Regions from separate parts of the Vibrio crassostreae genome, predicted to be linked through region 3. Evidence: riboswitches for the same ligand, from Rfam matches in the RefSeq annotation. Region 3 holds a riboswitch; each other region holds the start of a gene.
The links. Region 3 has a riboswitch for thiamine pyrophosphate ahead of thiB (thiamine ABC transporter substrate binding subunit). Riboswitches for the same ligand answer to the same signal wherever they lie in the genome.
Positions count from the first base shown of each region.

Region 1: another riboswitch for thiamine pyrophosphate. It lies ahead of thiC (phosphomethylpyrimidine synthase ThiC); the one in region 3 lies ahead of thiB (thiamine ABC transporter substrate binding subunit).
Region 2: another riboswitch for thiamine pyrophosphate. It lies ahead of thiD (bifunctional hydroxymethylpyrimidine kinase/phosphomethylpyrimidine kinase); the one in region 3 lies ahead of thiB (thiamine ABC transporter substrate binding subunit).

Region 1 covers NZ_AP025476.1:3,410,770-3,416,202, reverse strand. Annotated here, with positions in the region: tRNA gene OC193_RS15425 (tRNA-Asp) at 21-97, shown strand; tRNA gene OC193_RS15420 (tRNA-Trp) at 158-234, shown strand; gene OC193_RS15415 (multicopper oxidase family protein) at 569-1,951, shown strand; gene crcB (fluoride efflux transporter CrcB) at 2,052-2,435, shown strand; TPP riboswitch at 2,498-2,596, shown strand; gene thiC (phosphomethylpyrimidine synthase ThiC) at 2,726-4,675, shown strand; gene OC193_RS15400 (thiamine phosphate synthase) at 4,675-5,433, shown strand, end outside.
Region 2 covers NZ_AP025477.1:1,054,861-1,060,293, reverse strand. Annotated here, with positions in the region: gene OC193_RS20550 (helix-turn-helix domain-containing protein) at 1-38, shown strand, start outside; gene OC193_RS20545 (DMT family transporter) at 124-1,041, shown strand; TPP riboswitch at 1,187-1,298, shown strand; gene thiD (bifunctional hydroxymethylpyrimidine kinase/phosphomethylpyrimidine kinase) at 1,395-2,288, shown strand; gene OC193_RS20535 (ABC transporter ATP-binding protein) at 2,278-3,036, shown strand; gene OC193_RS20530 (ABC transporter permease) at 3,029-3,844, shown strand; gene OC193_RS20525 (ABC transporter substrate-binding protein) at 3,964-4,920, shown strand; gene tenA (thiaminase II) at 4,929-5,433, shown strand, end outside.
Region 3 covers NZ_AP025476.1:3,088,756-3,094,188, forward strand. Annotated here, with positions in the region: gene thiQ (thiamine ABC transporter ATP-binding protein) at 1-603, opposite strand, end outside; gene thiP (thiamine/thiamine pyrophosphate ABC transporter permease ThiP) at 614-2,209, opposite strand; gene thiB (thiamine ABC transporter substrate binding subunit) at 2,292-3,284, opposite strand; TPP riboswitch at 3,338-3,457, opposite strand; gene OC193_RS13855 (flavin prenyltransferase UbiX) at 3,501-4,124, opposite strand; gene mpl (UDP-N-acetylmuramate:L-alanyl-gamma-D-glutamyl-meso-diaminopimelate ligase) at 4,163-5,433, opposite strand, start outside.

The DNA of each region.
Region 1 (5,433 bases), 320 kb from region 3:
CTTAGTGAGTTGACCACTGCGGAGTGGTAGTTCAGTTGGTTAGAATACCGGCCTGTCACGCCGGGGGTCGCGGGTTCGAGTCCCGTCCACTCCGCCACTTATTCGATAACCTCGCCTAGTGCGAGGTTTTTTCGAATCTGAAGTAGTAAAAAGTTTTAGGGGTGTAGCTCCAATTGGCAGAGCAGCGGATTCCAAATCCGCGTGTTGGGAGTTCGAATCTCTCCACCCCTGCCATATCAAAGCCTCAGCAGAAATGCTGGGGCTTTTTTATATCTGTTGCTTCTACGAAGCAATGTTGTGAGCAGAGTAGCCAGCCCGGTCTAATCTCCGGAGTACCGGCCCAGTCCACCCCTGTCATATTTAAGGCTCTAGCAGAAATGCTAGAGCCTTTTTGCTTTCTATTTATTCGACAATTCCTATCTTTAACAGAACCTAGCCTGAAAAGTGTAAGTGCTTACTTATCTCAGCTTCTTTTATAAACAATCGACAGCACAAACCATACTTCTTTATGAGAATTATTCTCAATATTTTGTTACATTTTGGTCGTTATTACTAAAAGGCAACAAATATGGATATTTCCCGTCGTAAGTTTATTCAATCATCTCTCGCTATATCTGCACTAACCGTCCTACCAGCTTGCTCAATGAAGCGGTCTGTTGATGAGCAAGGAAAGTTCGTTTATGACTTAACAGCTGAGCCTTCAACCGCTGAGTTGGTGAAGGGATTTAGTACTAATGTTTTAGCCTTTAATGGACAGACTCCAGCGCCGATTATTCGCTGTCGACAAGGCGAAAAGGTAACGATTCGATTTACCAACAAGCTATTAGAACCGACCACAATTCATTGGCATGGCCTGAGAATTCCGATTGAAATGGACGGGGTTCCTTTCTTAAGTCAGCCTCCGATTATGCCCGGTGAAACGTTTGTCTATGAGTTCACGCCACCAGATGCGGGTACATTCTGGTATCACCCACACATGAACAGTGTTAAGCAACTTGGTATGGGCTTGGTCGGGCTTATTATTGTCGAAGAGAGTGCGGCAGTTCAGTTCGATGAAGAGCATGCTCTGATGCTTAAACATTGGCATATCGACAAACAAGGTCAGTGGAAAGACTTGATGATCCCTCGCCTCAGCGCTCGTATGGGCACGCCAGGAGAGTGGAGTAGCGTTAATGGAGTACATGAACCTATCTATAAATTGAAGCAGCATGCAACGACTCGGCTGCGTATCGCTAATGTTGATAACACGATTACCTATCCTATAGCCATTGAGGGGGCTGAAGCATGGGTCATTGCTATTGATGGTAACCCTGTAAAGACACCTTATAAGCTGACTCAACACAAGATTGGCCCAGGTATGCGTGTCGATCTCGGGCTGATTGCTCCCAAGGCGGGGGAGCGAGTGAGTGTCCTTCAAATGAAAGGGCGTTTTCCTTTTTCCTTGTGTGAGTTTGAGGCTGTTGATTCAACGTTAATCGAAGGCCAAACACTTCCTTTATTGCCCCTCAATCCTGTGCCTAACTTAAATCTCGCTAATGCAGAAGAAATCGATTTTGTGTTTGAGTGGGAAGGGGCGGTATCACCGGTATCTAAAGATGGGAAGTCGATGCCTAAGTTTTGGCTTACGAATAAACGTGCGTGGGAGGGAATGAGTAAAGACAGTGTTCCAGACCCGTTGGCGACTTTGGAGTTAGGTAAAACTTATATATTCGACCTCAAGAACGTCACTCAGTACCATCACCCAATTCATATTCATGGTCATACATTCACTGTATTGGAACTTGATGGTAAAAAAATAGAAGAGCCCTTCCATACCGATACTGTGTTACTTGGAAAAAACGGCCGTGCTAAAGCTGCATTTGTTGCAGACAACCCAGGACGTTGGATGTACCACTGTCATGTCATTGAGCACATGAAAACGGGACTAATGGGATATATTGAAGTTAAGTGACACCTGTAACGTTTAATTTTTGCGCATGCATTCTAAGTTTCTACCCTCGCTTTTATCGGCGGTAAAGCTAGAATATAGGGACTGTTATTTGGGAGGATTCATGGGTCAGTTATCTATTTTAGGTTTTATTGCCATTGGTGGCGCATTCGGTGCTTGTTCGCGCTATTTGATTTCAGAGTTATGTGTGGTGATGCTCGGGCGTGGTTTTCCTTATGGTACGCTAACCGTTAACGTGATCGGCTCTTTGATTATGGGCTTGCTCATTGCCGCATTCGAGAATGAGATGATTGCGACGGAGCCATGGAGACAGATCATTGGCCTCGGTTTCCTTGGAGCATTGACTACGTTCTCTACATTTTCGATGGATAACGTGCTTCTTATGCAGCAGGGCGCTTTCTTTAAGATGGGGCTCAATGTGCTGCTCAACGTGGTTCTCAGTATCTCAGCTGCATGGATCGGCTTCCAACTTTTGATAAAGTCTTAAAACTTTCTTACGATTTGTTAACAACTCGGCTTGGTTTATCCAAGCCGTTTTTATATACTCGATCGAACTTGTCGGAGTGCCATATGGCTGAGACCGTTAACTCGGGATCCGTTGAACCTGATCAGGCTAGTACCTGCGAAGGGAACAAGAGTAGATATCTAACTAGAATCCTTCTAGAGATCTATCTCCAGATCACAACTGTATTTCTTACCGTGATCCCTCTTGTAGCATCTAATCCGTCAAGCATTTTTATCCCTATAAATAATGGCTAAAAGCCAAGGAAAAATGCTATGTCGAGTCGTAAACAAGCAAGACTGGAAGCGAAGAATTTCATCGATTCTTTATCCGTACAACCTTATCCAAATTCAAAAAAAGCTTACATACAAGGTTCTCGAGAGGATATTCAAGTTCCTGTACGAGAAATTTCACTCGCAGATAGCCTTGTTGGTGGTACCAAAAAAGAGCCTGTATTCGAACCTAATGAGCCTATTCATGTCTACGACACCTCCGGTGTTTATACCGATCCTACGCATGAAATAGACCTTTATAGCGGCCTTCCTAAGTTGCGAGAGCAATGGATTGAAGAGCGTGGTGATACGGAATTGCTTGATGATGTAAGCTCTGTTTACACCAAAGAACGTTTAGAAGATGAAACCCTAGACGACCTTCGTTACGGAAACCTGCCTCGAATTCGTCGCGCTACTGGCGACCAATGTGTTACTCAGCTGCACTATGCTCGTCAGGGTATTATCACACCTGAAATGGAGTACATTGCCATACGTGAGAACATGGGACGTCAGAAGTTCGCTGATGAGCAGCTTAACCATCAACACCCTGGCCATAACTTTGGTGCAAACCTGCCGAAAGAAATCACTCCTGAGTTCGTGCGTAAAGAGGTTGCTGAAGGTCGAGCTATTATCCCTTCAAACATCAACCACCCAGAATCAGAACCGATGATTATTGGTCGAAACTTCTTAGTGAAAGTGAACGCCAATATCGGTAACTCTTCAGTAAGCTCTTCAATTGAAGAAGAAGTTGAGAAGTTAGTATGGTCAACCCGCTGGGGCGGCGATACCGTAATGGACCTCTCTACTGGCCGTAATATCCACGAGACTCGCGAATGGATCCTGCGTAACAGCCCAGTGCCAATTGGTACGGTTCCTATGTATCAGGCGCTTGAGAAAGTGAATGGCGTAGCCGAAGACCTTAACTGGGAAGTGATGCGCGATACCTTGATTGAACAAGCAGAGCAGGGCGTTGATTACTTCACTATCCATGCAGGTTTACTGCTTCGTTACGTACCTATGACGGCTAAACGTGTGACTGGTATTGTCTCTCGTGGTGGATCTATTATCGCGAAATGGTGTCTTGCACATCATCAAGAAAGCTTCTTATACACACACTTCCGCGAGATCTGTGAGATCTGTGCGAAGTATGATGTCGCTCTGTCACTGGGTGACGGCCTACGTCCAGGCTCTATTGCAGATGCCAACGATGAGGCTCAATTCTCGGAGTTACGTACTCTAGGTGAGTTAACCAAAGTAGCTTGGGAATACGACGTTCAGGTGATCATTGAAGGCCCTGGACATGTACCTATGCATCTTATCAAAGAGAACATGGACGAGCAGTTGGAGCACTGCCATGAAGCGCCTTTCTATACATTAGGCCCGCTGACTACAGATATCGCACCGGGTTATGACCACATTACCTCTGGAATTGGCGCGGCGATGATTGGTTGGTACGGTTGTGCGATGCTTTGTTATGTAACGCCTAAAGAGCATTTGGGCTTACCCAATAAAGAAGATGTTAAGACTGGCTTGATTACTTACAAGCTGGCAGCACATGCTGCAGACTTGGCAAAAGGGCACCCGGGCGCACAAATCCGAGATAATGCATTATCTAAAGCTCGTTTTGAATTCCGCTGGGAAGACCAATTTAATCTAGCTTTAGACCCAGAAACAGCACGTTCTTTCCACGATGAAACCCTGCCACAAGAGTCGGGCAAGGTTGCTCACTTCTGCTCTATGTGTGGACCTAAGTTCTGCTCGATGAAGATTTCTCAAGAAGTTCGAGAGTATGCGAAAGACACAGAACAAGTAGCCGCAGATCAGGCTATAGAGATTAAGATGCTAGATAACCCGTTGGAGGGAATGCGTCAAAAATCACAAGAGTTCCGTGATACTGGCTCTGAACTTTATCACCCTGCTGTAGGCGCAAAAGAAGCTCAATTAGAGGAATAATGACAGTGAAGATTCTCATCCCATCTCAATACATCGAGTTAACGGGGGAGGTTCAAAACTGTCTATTGGTTGCTAAACGACAAGGTTTAGCAACTGATGCAGTTGAGTTGGGTGTAAGCCCAACTCGATACTTCTCTATCGTTGATGCTCAACAGGCACTATCTATTGGCTTTGCTCATGATGTTGATTCATTGGCGGAGTGTCAGTTAGCGCAACTGAAGCATGTTGTTGATTACAGTAATTCAGTCGCGTTAACCGATGTTTGTGCTGCTTTGACTCAAGCTTCGAACACAGTCTATATCGGAGTCTCCGATGATTCAGCTGTACTGGATATCTGGTCACACTTAGATGCTAATCGCGTTATCAAGAGTGACACTACAGCTCATCAAGAATTAGATAGTCGTGGCCACTTTGCTTGGTTACTTACTTTATTGGCGTTGGAATTTCCATTGGAAGACGCGCTGGTTTTAGCTCGCGCTGCATCGAATGTTTCACGTGGAACATGGCCTGCACATTATCGAGATTTTCCTATCCCTATCCTTGAAGACGAGCGACTGAATATCAGCGTTGGTTGGGCCAACCAAGGGACATCACTTTCTTTCCCTGAGTTAACAAAGAATAGCCTCGGCTTATACCCGGTTGTTGATGACGTTGAGTGGATAGAAAGGTTGCTTAAACTTGGGACTAACACTGTCCAACTGCGTATTAAGAACCCTCAACAAGCCGACTTAGAGCAACAAGTCGCACGATCGATCGAA
Region 2 (5,433 bases), on a different replicon from region 3:
CAAGGGCGTTTTTAGGCTCAATGAAAGACAGTCTTTAGAAACAACAATAGCGTCCTTTCGGCAAACTAACTTTTATCAATCTTCATTATTATCTATTTCACAACTGAAAATTGGGTAATAGAAATGAATCTTGCCATCAATCGCGTCAACGAATTCCAAACGGGCACTTTATCCATCTTGTTTGCTTCCATTTTATGGGGCACGACAGGCACCGCCGCAAGTTTTGCGCCTGATCTAAGCCCATTAGCGATTGGTGCTTTCTCTATGGGTGTCGGCGGCCTAATGCAAGCGGGCTTGGCGTATCGAAAGATTTTATCTTCACTTGATAAGCTTTTGCTCAACAAAAAGCTGTTAGCGGCGAGTGCACTGGCTTTAGCGATCTATCCTTTGGCTTTCTACTCTTCGATGAAATTATCGGGTGTCGCAATAGGCACGGTGGTGTCGATTGCTACCGCACCTTTCTTTTCTGCGCTGCTAGAGTGTCTGATTAGCAAAAACAATAATATCAACAAACGTTGGCTCACTAGCTTTGCGATTGGTGTCGTGGGTATTGGGTTGTTGGTATTTTCAGAATCATCATCGGAGAGTGACTCTGGCGACGACCTGAAGCTTTTGGGGATTGGATTAGGTTTGGTGGCAGGCCTGTGCTATGCCATTTATTCTTGGGCGACAAAGGCACTGATCGATAAAGGGATTAAGTCACAAGCGGCGATGGGCAGTATTTTTGGCCTCGGTGCGATGCTGTTGTTGCCAACGCTCTGGTTTACAGGGAATAACCTGTTCGCATCGAATACCAATATATTGGTCGTGAGTTACTTGGCGTTAATTCCTCAATGCATGGGTTATATCGCCTTCAGTTTTGGCCTGCGACATGTCACCGCGAGCAGTGCCAACTTGATTACCTTGCTTGAACCAGTTGTTGCCGCGGTACTTGCCGTGTGTATTGTTGGAGAGTTGATTCCATCGGCAGGATGGTTAGGTATGTTCCTGATTGTGCTGTGCTTGTTTATCCAGTCACAACCAACTCAAGAGCAGCGCTAAGCATTTGTCTAATCGCTAGTCTAAGCACTTGTTTAGGCACTTGTTTCAGAGTGAGTGAAGAAAGCTAAATTGAATTTTATTCATGCGTGAATCTTATAAATGAATAAAATCAGTATCTCAGTTGTGAGAGTGCTGTTACTATCGCTATCAATAGTCGGGGGGCATATACCTTATTTGGTGTTTGCTGAGATCGTTAATCGAGACCCGTTGAACCTGATTCAGTTAATACTGGCGTAGGGAACTATAAGCACTCGATCTACGTCTGCACCCATGAAAGCTTTCATGAGCCTAATGCGACTTCTCCTTCGATCAGTGTTCGTTCTCCTACGTCTTGTAAGATAGTAGGAGCGACAATGACACACAGTTCTATTTCAAAAGACTTAACTCCAAAAGCCTCAACATTACAGCACTCTGCTGATGGTTTGATTCGCACGAATACTCCGATTGTTTTGACGATCGCTGGATCTGACAGCGGCGGTGGTGCAGGGATCCAAGCTGATATCAAAGCCATGTCTGCAACGGGTAGTTTCGCTTGTTCGGTGATTACCGCTATTACATCTCAGAACACACAAGGCGTGTCAGCCATTTTTCCAATCCCACTTGAGCATGTCGCTAGCCAACTAGACGCAGTATTTACCGATTTGAATATCGTGGCAGTAAAAGTCGGTATGTTGGCGGATTCGCAAATCATTAAAGTCGTTGCGGACAAAATTAAGCAATACCAGCCTAAGCACTTAGTGATTGATCCTGTAATGGTTGCAACCAGTGGTGACCTTCTTTTAGAAAACGCTGCCATTACTACGCTAAAGCAAGAGCTGATTCCGTTGGCAGATATCATTACCCCGAACTTGCCAGAAGGCGCAGCACTTACGGGTAAACCGGTACCTGAAAGCGAAGCTGAAATGCAGGATATGATTGAAGACCTGCGCGCTTTAGGTGCTAAAGCGATACTGCTAAAAGGCGGTCACTTGGAGAAAGATGAAAACAGTAACGACTTACTGATTCTACCAACCACATCTGCTGTGATTAGCGCGAAGCGTTTTCCGACCAAAAACACCCATGGCACGGGTTGTACGCTCTCTTCTGCCATTGCTTCTTTCTTAGCGCAAGGCAACACGCTTCCAGAGGCTGTCGACCTAGGAAAACAATACATTTCTCGCGCGATTGCTCATGCTGATGAGTTGCAAGTCGGTCAAGGTCATGGCCCTGTCAATCACTTCTTCGCTGGACATGGCAATGTCCGTTAATACGGTTGGTGTTCAACTCAGCAATGCCTCCTTACGCTATAACGACAGTGAGCACGCGACCTTGTCTGGGTTGTCGCTTAGCTTAAACGCAGGTAAGTGGACGGTATTGTTGGGTCGAAGTGGCTGCGGAAAAACCACGGTATTGCGTTATCTGGCAGGCTTACTGGACGATAGGGTGGAGTGGCAGGGCACATTGGCAACGTCTGATGAATTACCTTTAACGGATCGCATCGCTTACATGGCGCAGCAAGATTTGTTACTGCCGTGGCTATCGGTCATCGACAATGTTTGCCTGAGTCATCGTTTTCAAAATCCAGCTTCTGACAAAGCACTGCAAACCAATCAAGCACTCGAGTTGCTCGCTGCGGTTGGTTTGGCTGATTATGCGAATGCGATGCCGGATCAGTTGTCTGGTGGTATGCGTCAACGTGTTGCTTTGGCTCGCACCTTAATGCAAGACAAACCAGTGGTGCTGATGGATGAGCCGTTCTCTGCGCTGGATGCGGTAACGAGACACAAGTTACAGACCTTAGCGTGTGAACTGTTAAGGGATAAAACCGTTGTCCTGATCACCCATGATCCACAAGAAGCGGTGCGTTTGGCGGATAACTTGTATGTGTTGCAAGGCACACCGGCGAGTGCTCACTCTTTATCTGTGCCTCACACGTCAACGCCACGAGTGCTCGATGGTGAGTGTGCCGAGTTGCAACAGGCGATCTTAGACCAGTTGGAGCGTGATTATGAATGATCTAACGCGAAGCGAAGCTGTGACTCGTTCAACTAACGCGCAGGCTAGCACAACATATCCTCGCCAAATGAACCCTGTTATGCGTTTGGTCATCAGCAGTGCTGTGATTCTTGGTTTGTGGCAAATGGTGGTGGTTATCTTTGAGATGCCAAGCTTCATTCTGCCGGCTCCCGCAGAAGTCTTCCTCAAGCTGATTGAACGCTACGATGTGTTGCTCAAACACACTTGGGTGACTGCGCAAGAGATCTTACTTGGGCTATTGCTAGGTTTGTCTATGGGGCTGTTTTTCGCCTTGCAGATGTTGATGTTTGATCCATTGAAACGTTGGCTATTGCCTATCTTAATTGCTAGCCAAGCGATCCCCGTGTTTGCGATTGCTCCAGTATTGATGCTGTGGCTTGGCTATGGCATCGCGTCAAAAGTGGTGATGGCGGCGATCATTATCTTCTTCCCTGTGACGACCTGTTGTTACGACGGCTTGCGTAATACACCGACAGGCTATCTCGATCTTGCTAAGACGATGGGTGCATCGAAATGGCAATTGTTGCGTTATATCCAACTGCCTGCTGCATTGCCAACACTGGCGTCTGGTATTCGTGTGGCTGTGGTGATTGCCCCAATTGGCGCGGTTGTCGGTGAGTGGGTGGGTTCAAGTGAAGGGCTGGGTTACCTAATGCTGCAAGCCAACGCACGCATGATCATTGATGAGATGTTTGCTGCCTTATTCATCTTGGCGGTGCTGTCTATCTCGCTCTATTTCATCACAGATAAATTACTTAAAAAAGCTATCCCTTGGGAGAACCAGTGATGGTTAGCTCAATAACTCTTTGTTTAATAAAGCTTCGCTCAAGGCTATTTATCTAAACAAACCTAGTTAAAAATTAGATCGATACACACAATAATAATATTCAAAAGGAAAGGTTAACTATGAAAAATACCAAATTGGTAGGTGCAGTGGCACTGCTTGCTTCATTGGTTTCAGGTCATGCTCTAGCGGACTCTGAACAAAAGAAACTGACATTGATGTTGGATTGGTTTGTGAACCCGAACCATGGCCCGATTGTGATCGCTCAAGAGCGTGGCTACTTTGCTGAGCAAGGCTTAGAGGTTGAAATTCAAGAACCAGCTGACCCAAGCACGCCAGCAAAATTGGTTGCGGCAGGTAAGGTCGATTTAGCGGTAACTTACCAACCAAGTTTAACTATGGATGTGGCAGCGGGTCTTCCTTTGGTTCGTGCATCAACCCTTATCGCGACGCCACTGAACACACTAATGGTACTGGATAATGGCAAGAACGATTCGTTAGCGGATCTGAAAGGCAAAAAGATCGGTATCGCGATTGCGGGTAACGAAGAAGCGACTATCGGCACCATGCTAGCACAAGAAAATGTTGCGTTTACAGACGTGCAAACCATCAATGTCGGTTGGGCACTTTCATCTTCATTGGCATCAGGCAAGGTAGATGCAATTTGGGGTGGCTTACGTAACTTCGAAACCAACCAACTGGCACTTGAAGGCTTTAAAGCAAAAGCATTCTTCCCAGAAGAGCACGGTGTGCCAGCTTACGATGAGCTTATCTTTGTTGCGAACGCAAAGCAGCACGATGATGAAGCGATCAAAGCGTTCAACAAAGCATTGGAACAAGCAACAACTTACATTGTGAATCACCCACAAGAGTCATGGAGCGAGTTTGTGGCGTATTCACCAGATACGTTGAATAACGAGCTTAACCAACGCGCATGGAATGACACGCTGACTCGTTTTGCACTTCGCCCTTCTGCTGTTGACCTAAAGCGTTACGACGATTACGCACAGTTCATGTTCGACAAAGGTATTATTAAATCACTACCAAAAGCCGCTGACTACGTGCCGACTTTTGACTAAGGAATCTCATGAAATACCAAGACTTAATCCAAGCCTGTCAGCAAGATTGGCAAGACTACACTGAGCATGATTTTGTTAAAATGCTGGCAAACGGCACACTCGCTCAGCCTTGTTTTCTACATTATTTGAAGCAAGATTTCCTGTTCTTAAAACAGTATGCTCGCGCTTATGCATTGGCGATTTACAAGGCAAAAACACTGGCTGATATGCGTCGTGCACTGCCAAGTGTTCATGCTTTATTAGATTCAGAAATCTCTCACCACGTTACCTACTGTGGTCAATGGGGCTTAACGGAATCTGATTTGGAAAACGAGCCAGAAGATTTCGGAACAGTTGCTTACACGCGCTACGTTCTGGATGCAGGCATGACGGGTGATCTTGTCGACTTATATGCGGCACTGGCTCCGTGTTCAATTGGTTATGCCGTGATTGGTAAAGCACTTCTAGAAAGTGGCGATACCGTATTAGAAGGCAACCCATACGCGAGCTGGCTTCAGCTTTACGGCGGAGAAG
Region 3 (5,433 bases):
AACAAACTTATTTGCAATGCTGCGTGCATCACCTAAATGGTGTGTCACCATCAAGACGGTAATATTGCGCTCTGCCGCTAATCGCTTTACCAAGCTCAGCATCTCTTCCCGCAGCAAAGGGTCAAGCGCAGAAAAAGGTTCATCAAGCAGCCAAATGTCGTGTGGTTGAACAAAACAACGCGCTAGTGCGACACGTTGGCGTTGACCGCCTGATAAGTGCTCAGGCAATCTATCCAAATACTCAGCAACACCCACTTGTGCTGCGGCTTGTTCCACAGATTGCTTTTGGGTTACGGTAAGCTTTAACCCTGGATGCAAGCCTAATCCAATATTTTCACGCACCGTGAGGTGAGAAAATAGGTTGTGTTCTTGGAACAACATCGCCAATGGGCGCTGATGTGCTTCTTTGCCAATAAGCGACTGGCCAGCCACTGAGATCTCACCCGATGTAGGCTCGATAAACCCAGCAACCAATGCGAGTAGCGTTGATTTACCCGCACCACTTGGCCCCATCAGAGCAACAATATCACCCTGCTCGGCTTGGAAATCAAAACTAAACAACTCTTGGTGATAGTGGTAATCCACATCTTTCATCACTAACATCATCGGTTCCTTAACTCTTTAGCTTTGAGCTTCGAGTAAACAAAAATTCAATCAGGCTAAAACTGCCCACACTCAACAACAGTAAACTCACTGACACCACAGCCGCCGCTTCCATTTGATAGCTGCCTAACAATTGGAATAGATACAAAGGCAGAGTTCTAAAATCTTGGCTACCAAATAAGGCAATCGCACTTAAGTCGCCCATCGCCAGCATAAAGCTGATTGAGAATGCTTGTGCCATAGGTTTACGTAATGCGCGCCACTCCACCAACCTAAAGCGAGTGAACCCTGTCATTCCTAAGCTTGCACACACATACTGGTACTGCTGAGACAAATGCAGCATAGGTTGAGCTAAGGTTTTAATTACGTAAGGCAGCGCCATCAAACTGTTTACGGCAATCACAATAAAGAAAGCTAAGCTGAACACATCGGTAAATGAACGGAGCAATAAGAAGAGGCCAGTACTAATCACCAAGCCCGGTGTCACCAAAATAATAGTGCCAATCAGCTCAATCTTATCCGCTCTAAAGTTCTTGTTCTGCAAACGCCATGCGCGACTGGTTAGAAGGATCGCGATACCGATACCAACAGCGATGATACTTGCGAGGGAAGCAACACGAACCGAGGTCATTAACGCAGCCCAAAATGGCTCGCTGCTCAGTACAGTGAGCGCCTGAGAGTTAATACCACTTAAAATAACCATCGCTAAGGGCGGCAATACCAGCATTGAGACTATGATGATCCAAAAGCTATCCCAAGCTTTTGACCACCAGCTGTCCTTGACCAAATACTTCTCTTCCGACAGCTGACTAGCCGTCACAGATATAGGCTTAGACAAACGCTGAATACTCACAGCTAATACGCCACACAACAGCATTTGCCATATCGCGAGCAACGCGCCAGCTTGCAGGTCAAAGTCGAATTTGATTGCTTGATAGATGGCTAGCTCAATGGTGGTTGATTTCGGACCACCACCCAACGCCATCACGGTAGCAAAGCTGGTGAAACACAACATGAAGACTAAGCCACACACATGAGGCAATTGCTGTCTTAGCCTCGGCCATTCAACCCATTTAAATTTATTCCAATGGCTCATGCCCAAATGAGCACACAGCTTGTGTTGCTCGGCAGGCACGGTATCTAACGCTTGCAGAAGTAAACGGCTGGCATAAGGCAGGTTGAAGAAAACGTGCGCCAACAAAATACCATTCAAGCCATAAATCGAGAATGGTAGCTCAATGTCGAAGTTCGCCAAGAACTTAGCTAACCAACCACTGTTGCCGTAAATCGCCAGCAAGCCAAATACTCCGACCAACACAGGCAGAACCAAGGTCGACGCGAACAACCTTAATAACAAGGCTCGTCCAAAAAATTGTCTACGACACAAAGCATGCGCAATAGGTATAGCAAAACCAACACTCAGCACTGTTGAGAATGTCGCTTGATAAAAGCTGAATTTCGTTACATGCCAATAGTAAGGATCTGACCATACTTGGCTGATATCAAGAGAAGGGGCATTGCTAAGCAATGCCCCAACTGCTGAAACCACGAAGGCGGTAATGAGTATCGCAACCCAGATCCCGACCTTAGGTGTTTTCTTTATCATAGATTGATTTTTACCGTAAATGGCTCACTCAATTGATGTCGAATGAACCTTTAAATACAGAAAGCTAGTTTTTAAAAGTACGTTAGAAAGTAAGTGCACTCTGCCATTCACGAATCCAAGGCTTGCGCTTCTCGGCGATCTCTTCAGAGCTAAAGCTCAGCGCCTTCTGCGGTACAGTTAACTGCTCAAAACCTTTTGGTAGCTCGACACCCGTTACTGGGTACATCCAGTTACCTGTAGGCATCGCCGATTGGAACTCATCACTTAGGAGAAAGGCCATAAACTCATCAGCAAGCTTTTCGTTGCTACTGCCTTTAACCTTAGCAGCCACTTCAACTTGAGTGTAATGCCCTTCTTCGAAGCTCGCTGCTGCGTACTTAGAATCGCTCTCTGCAATGATATGGTAAGCCGGAGACGTTGTGTAAGATAAAACCAAGTCAGACTCACCCTCTAGGAACATAGAGTAAGCTTCAGACCAACCTTTGGTTACCGTAACGGTTTTCTGAGCTAGCTTCTTCCAAGCTGCCGTTGCTTCATCACCGTAAACAGATTTCATCCATAACATCATGCCTTGGCCTGGTGTTGAAGTACGTGGATCTTGGTAGATAACCTTCAGATCATCACGCTGCTCAACCAACTCTTTCAGGCTTTTAGGCGGGTTTGCTAGTTTCTCTGTGTTATATACAAAGGCAAAGTAACCAAAATCATAAGGAACAAAGGTGCTGTCGTTCCAACCGTTAGGAAGTGTCACTGATGACGTATCAACACTGTGATCAGCCAATAAGCCCGTCGCTTTCGCCTCAGCCATTAGATTGTTATCTAGGCCTAACACGATGTCTGCTTTGCTGTTACCACCTTCAAGACGCAAGCGGTTAAGAATAGACACGCCATCTTCTAGCGCGACAAAATTCACATCACAGCCACACTTTTCTTCAAATGCTTTTTCAACGGCAGGACGAGGGCCCCAATCCGCAGCAAAAGAATCATAGGTATATACAGTTAGAGTATTGTCTGCAGCAACGGCAGAAAAAGAGATGGCTGTAGTAACAGCAAGGGTTGTTAATGTGAATTTCACTGGACGCTCTCCATGGTCTGAGCGGCACAGGTTTGAGGGAGGAGAACGGTAGAAGTTGTTCCTAACTCAATTCCTACGCCAGCATTATCTGGTTCAGGTTTACGGGTCCCAAGCACTTGCTTGATCTCAGCTCGCATTCATTATCTGAATGGTTTGCTCCCCGATGAGTATTCAGAATTGTAATTCGAATTTTAACAATAAGCTATCAAGTTTGGATCAATTACGTTGATCGTAACCCCAACGTGGCACTAAACCTTGCTCAATACCAAGATGATCCAAAATACGCGCCACCATAAAATCGACCAGATCTTCGATCGACTTAGGTTGGTGATAAAAACCCGGAGCCGCAGGCATGATCGTCACGCCCATGGTTGAGAGTTTGTGCATGTTCTCTAAATGAAGCGTCGAAAATGGCGTCTCACGAACCACCAACAACAATTGGCCTCGCTCTTTCATGACCACATCTGCCGCTCGCTCAATCAAGTTATCCGATAAGCCATGTGCAATTGAAGCCAAGCTTCCTGCAGAACATGGACACACCACCATCTGCTTCGGCGCTGCTGATCCAGAGGCAACCGGCGAGAACCAGTCATCTTTGCCACACACCACCAGCTTTTCGGGGTCACACCCAAGATGTTTAACCAAAGCTTGTTTCGCCGCATCCGGCCCAGCAGGTAGCTTGAGTTCATGCTCGGTCGCCAATACCACTCGTGCTGCCGATGAAATCAGCAAGTAGACCTGATAATCGGCCGCCAAAAGGCATTCAAGTAAACGCAAGCCATAAGGCGCACCGGATGCGCCAGTGAAAGCAAGAGTTATCGCTTTATCGTGTTTTGTCATGTTCTCAATTACTTCAAATTATAAGGTCGTGAACGCCATTAGCCTTTGAGTGCCAACCCATCCAACAGTTTTTGGTGAATACCACCAAAACCGCCATTACTCATTACCAAGATTTGGTCGCCCGCTTGTGCCTCTGAGACAATTTTAGCAACGAATGCATCCATGTCACCACTCACGTGTGCCGATTGGTGACAAGCGTCCGCAACATCTTGTACCAACCAATCAATGTTTTCCGGTTGGAATAAGTAGGTAGAATCCGCTTGCTTCAACGAATCAGCCAGGGTTTCTTTATGCACACCACGTTTCATGGTGGCAGAACGAGGCTCTAGCACGGCAATGATTTTCTTCGTGTCGACCTTATTACGTAAGCCGCCCAGCGTAAGTTCAATTGCCGTTGGGTGATGTGCAAAATCGTCATAGACAGAAACGCCTGCCACTTCGCCTTTAAACTCTAGACGACGTTTGGTGTTGATGAACTTCGCCAACGATTCACACGCTAAATCAGGTGTCACCCCTACATGTCGCGCAGCTGCAATCGCCATCAAAGCATTATTGACGTTATGGTCGCCAACCAAATCCCAGTCGACAGTTCCAACGCATTCGCCTTGGAAGTAAACCTCAAATTTAGAGCCGTCTTTAACCAGCTTCTTCGCATCCCAATCACCGAGTTCACCACTCGATTCAGTCTCACTCCAACAGCCACGAGATAGAACGTCTTGAATAGCCGTATCTTGCTTAGGTGAGAAAATACGGCCATTGCTTGGCACAGTGCGCACTAAGTGATGAAACTGACGTTTAATTGCCTCAAGATCATCGAAGATGTCCGCATGATCGAACTCTAGGTTATTCATCACCAAGGTTCTTGGGTGGTAATGGACGAACTTAGATCGTTTATCAAAAAAAGCACTGTCGTACTCGTCGGCTTCTACCACGAAGAACATGCTTTCACCAAGACGAGCAGAAATACCAAAGTTACCCAACACACCACCAACTAAAAAGCCTGGTGCATAGCCACAGTCCTCTAAGACCCAAGCCAGCATGCTCGATGTTGTTGTCTTGCCATGCGTACCCGATACCGCCAATACCCAACGGTCATGCAGTAAGAACTCTTGCAACCATTGCGGGCCTGAGGTGTATCTAAAGTTGTTATCCAATACATACTCAACACAGGGGTTGCCACGACTCATCGCATTGCCAATCACCACGAGATCCGGCCTTGGTTCTAATTGGCTTGGGTCGAACCCTTCAATAATTTCAATCCCTTGAGATTCCAACAAAGTGCTCATTGGTGGGTACACATTCGCGTCAC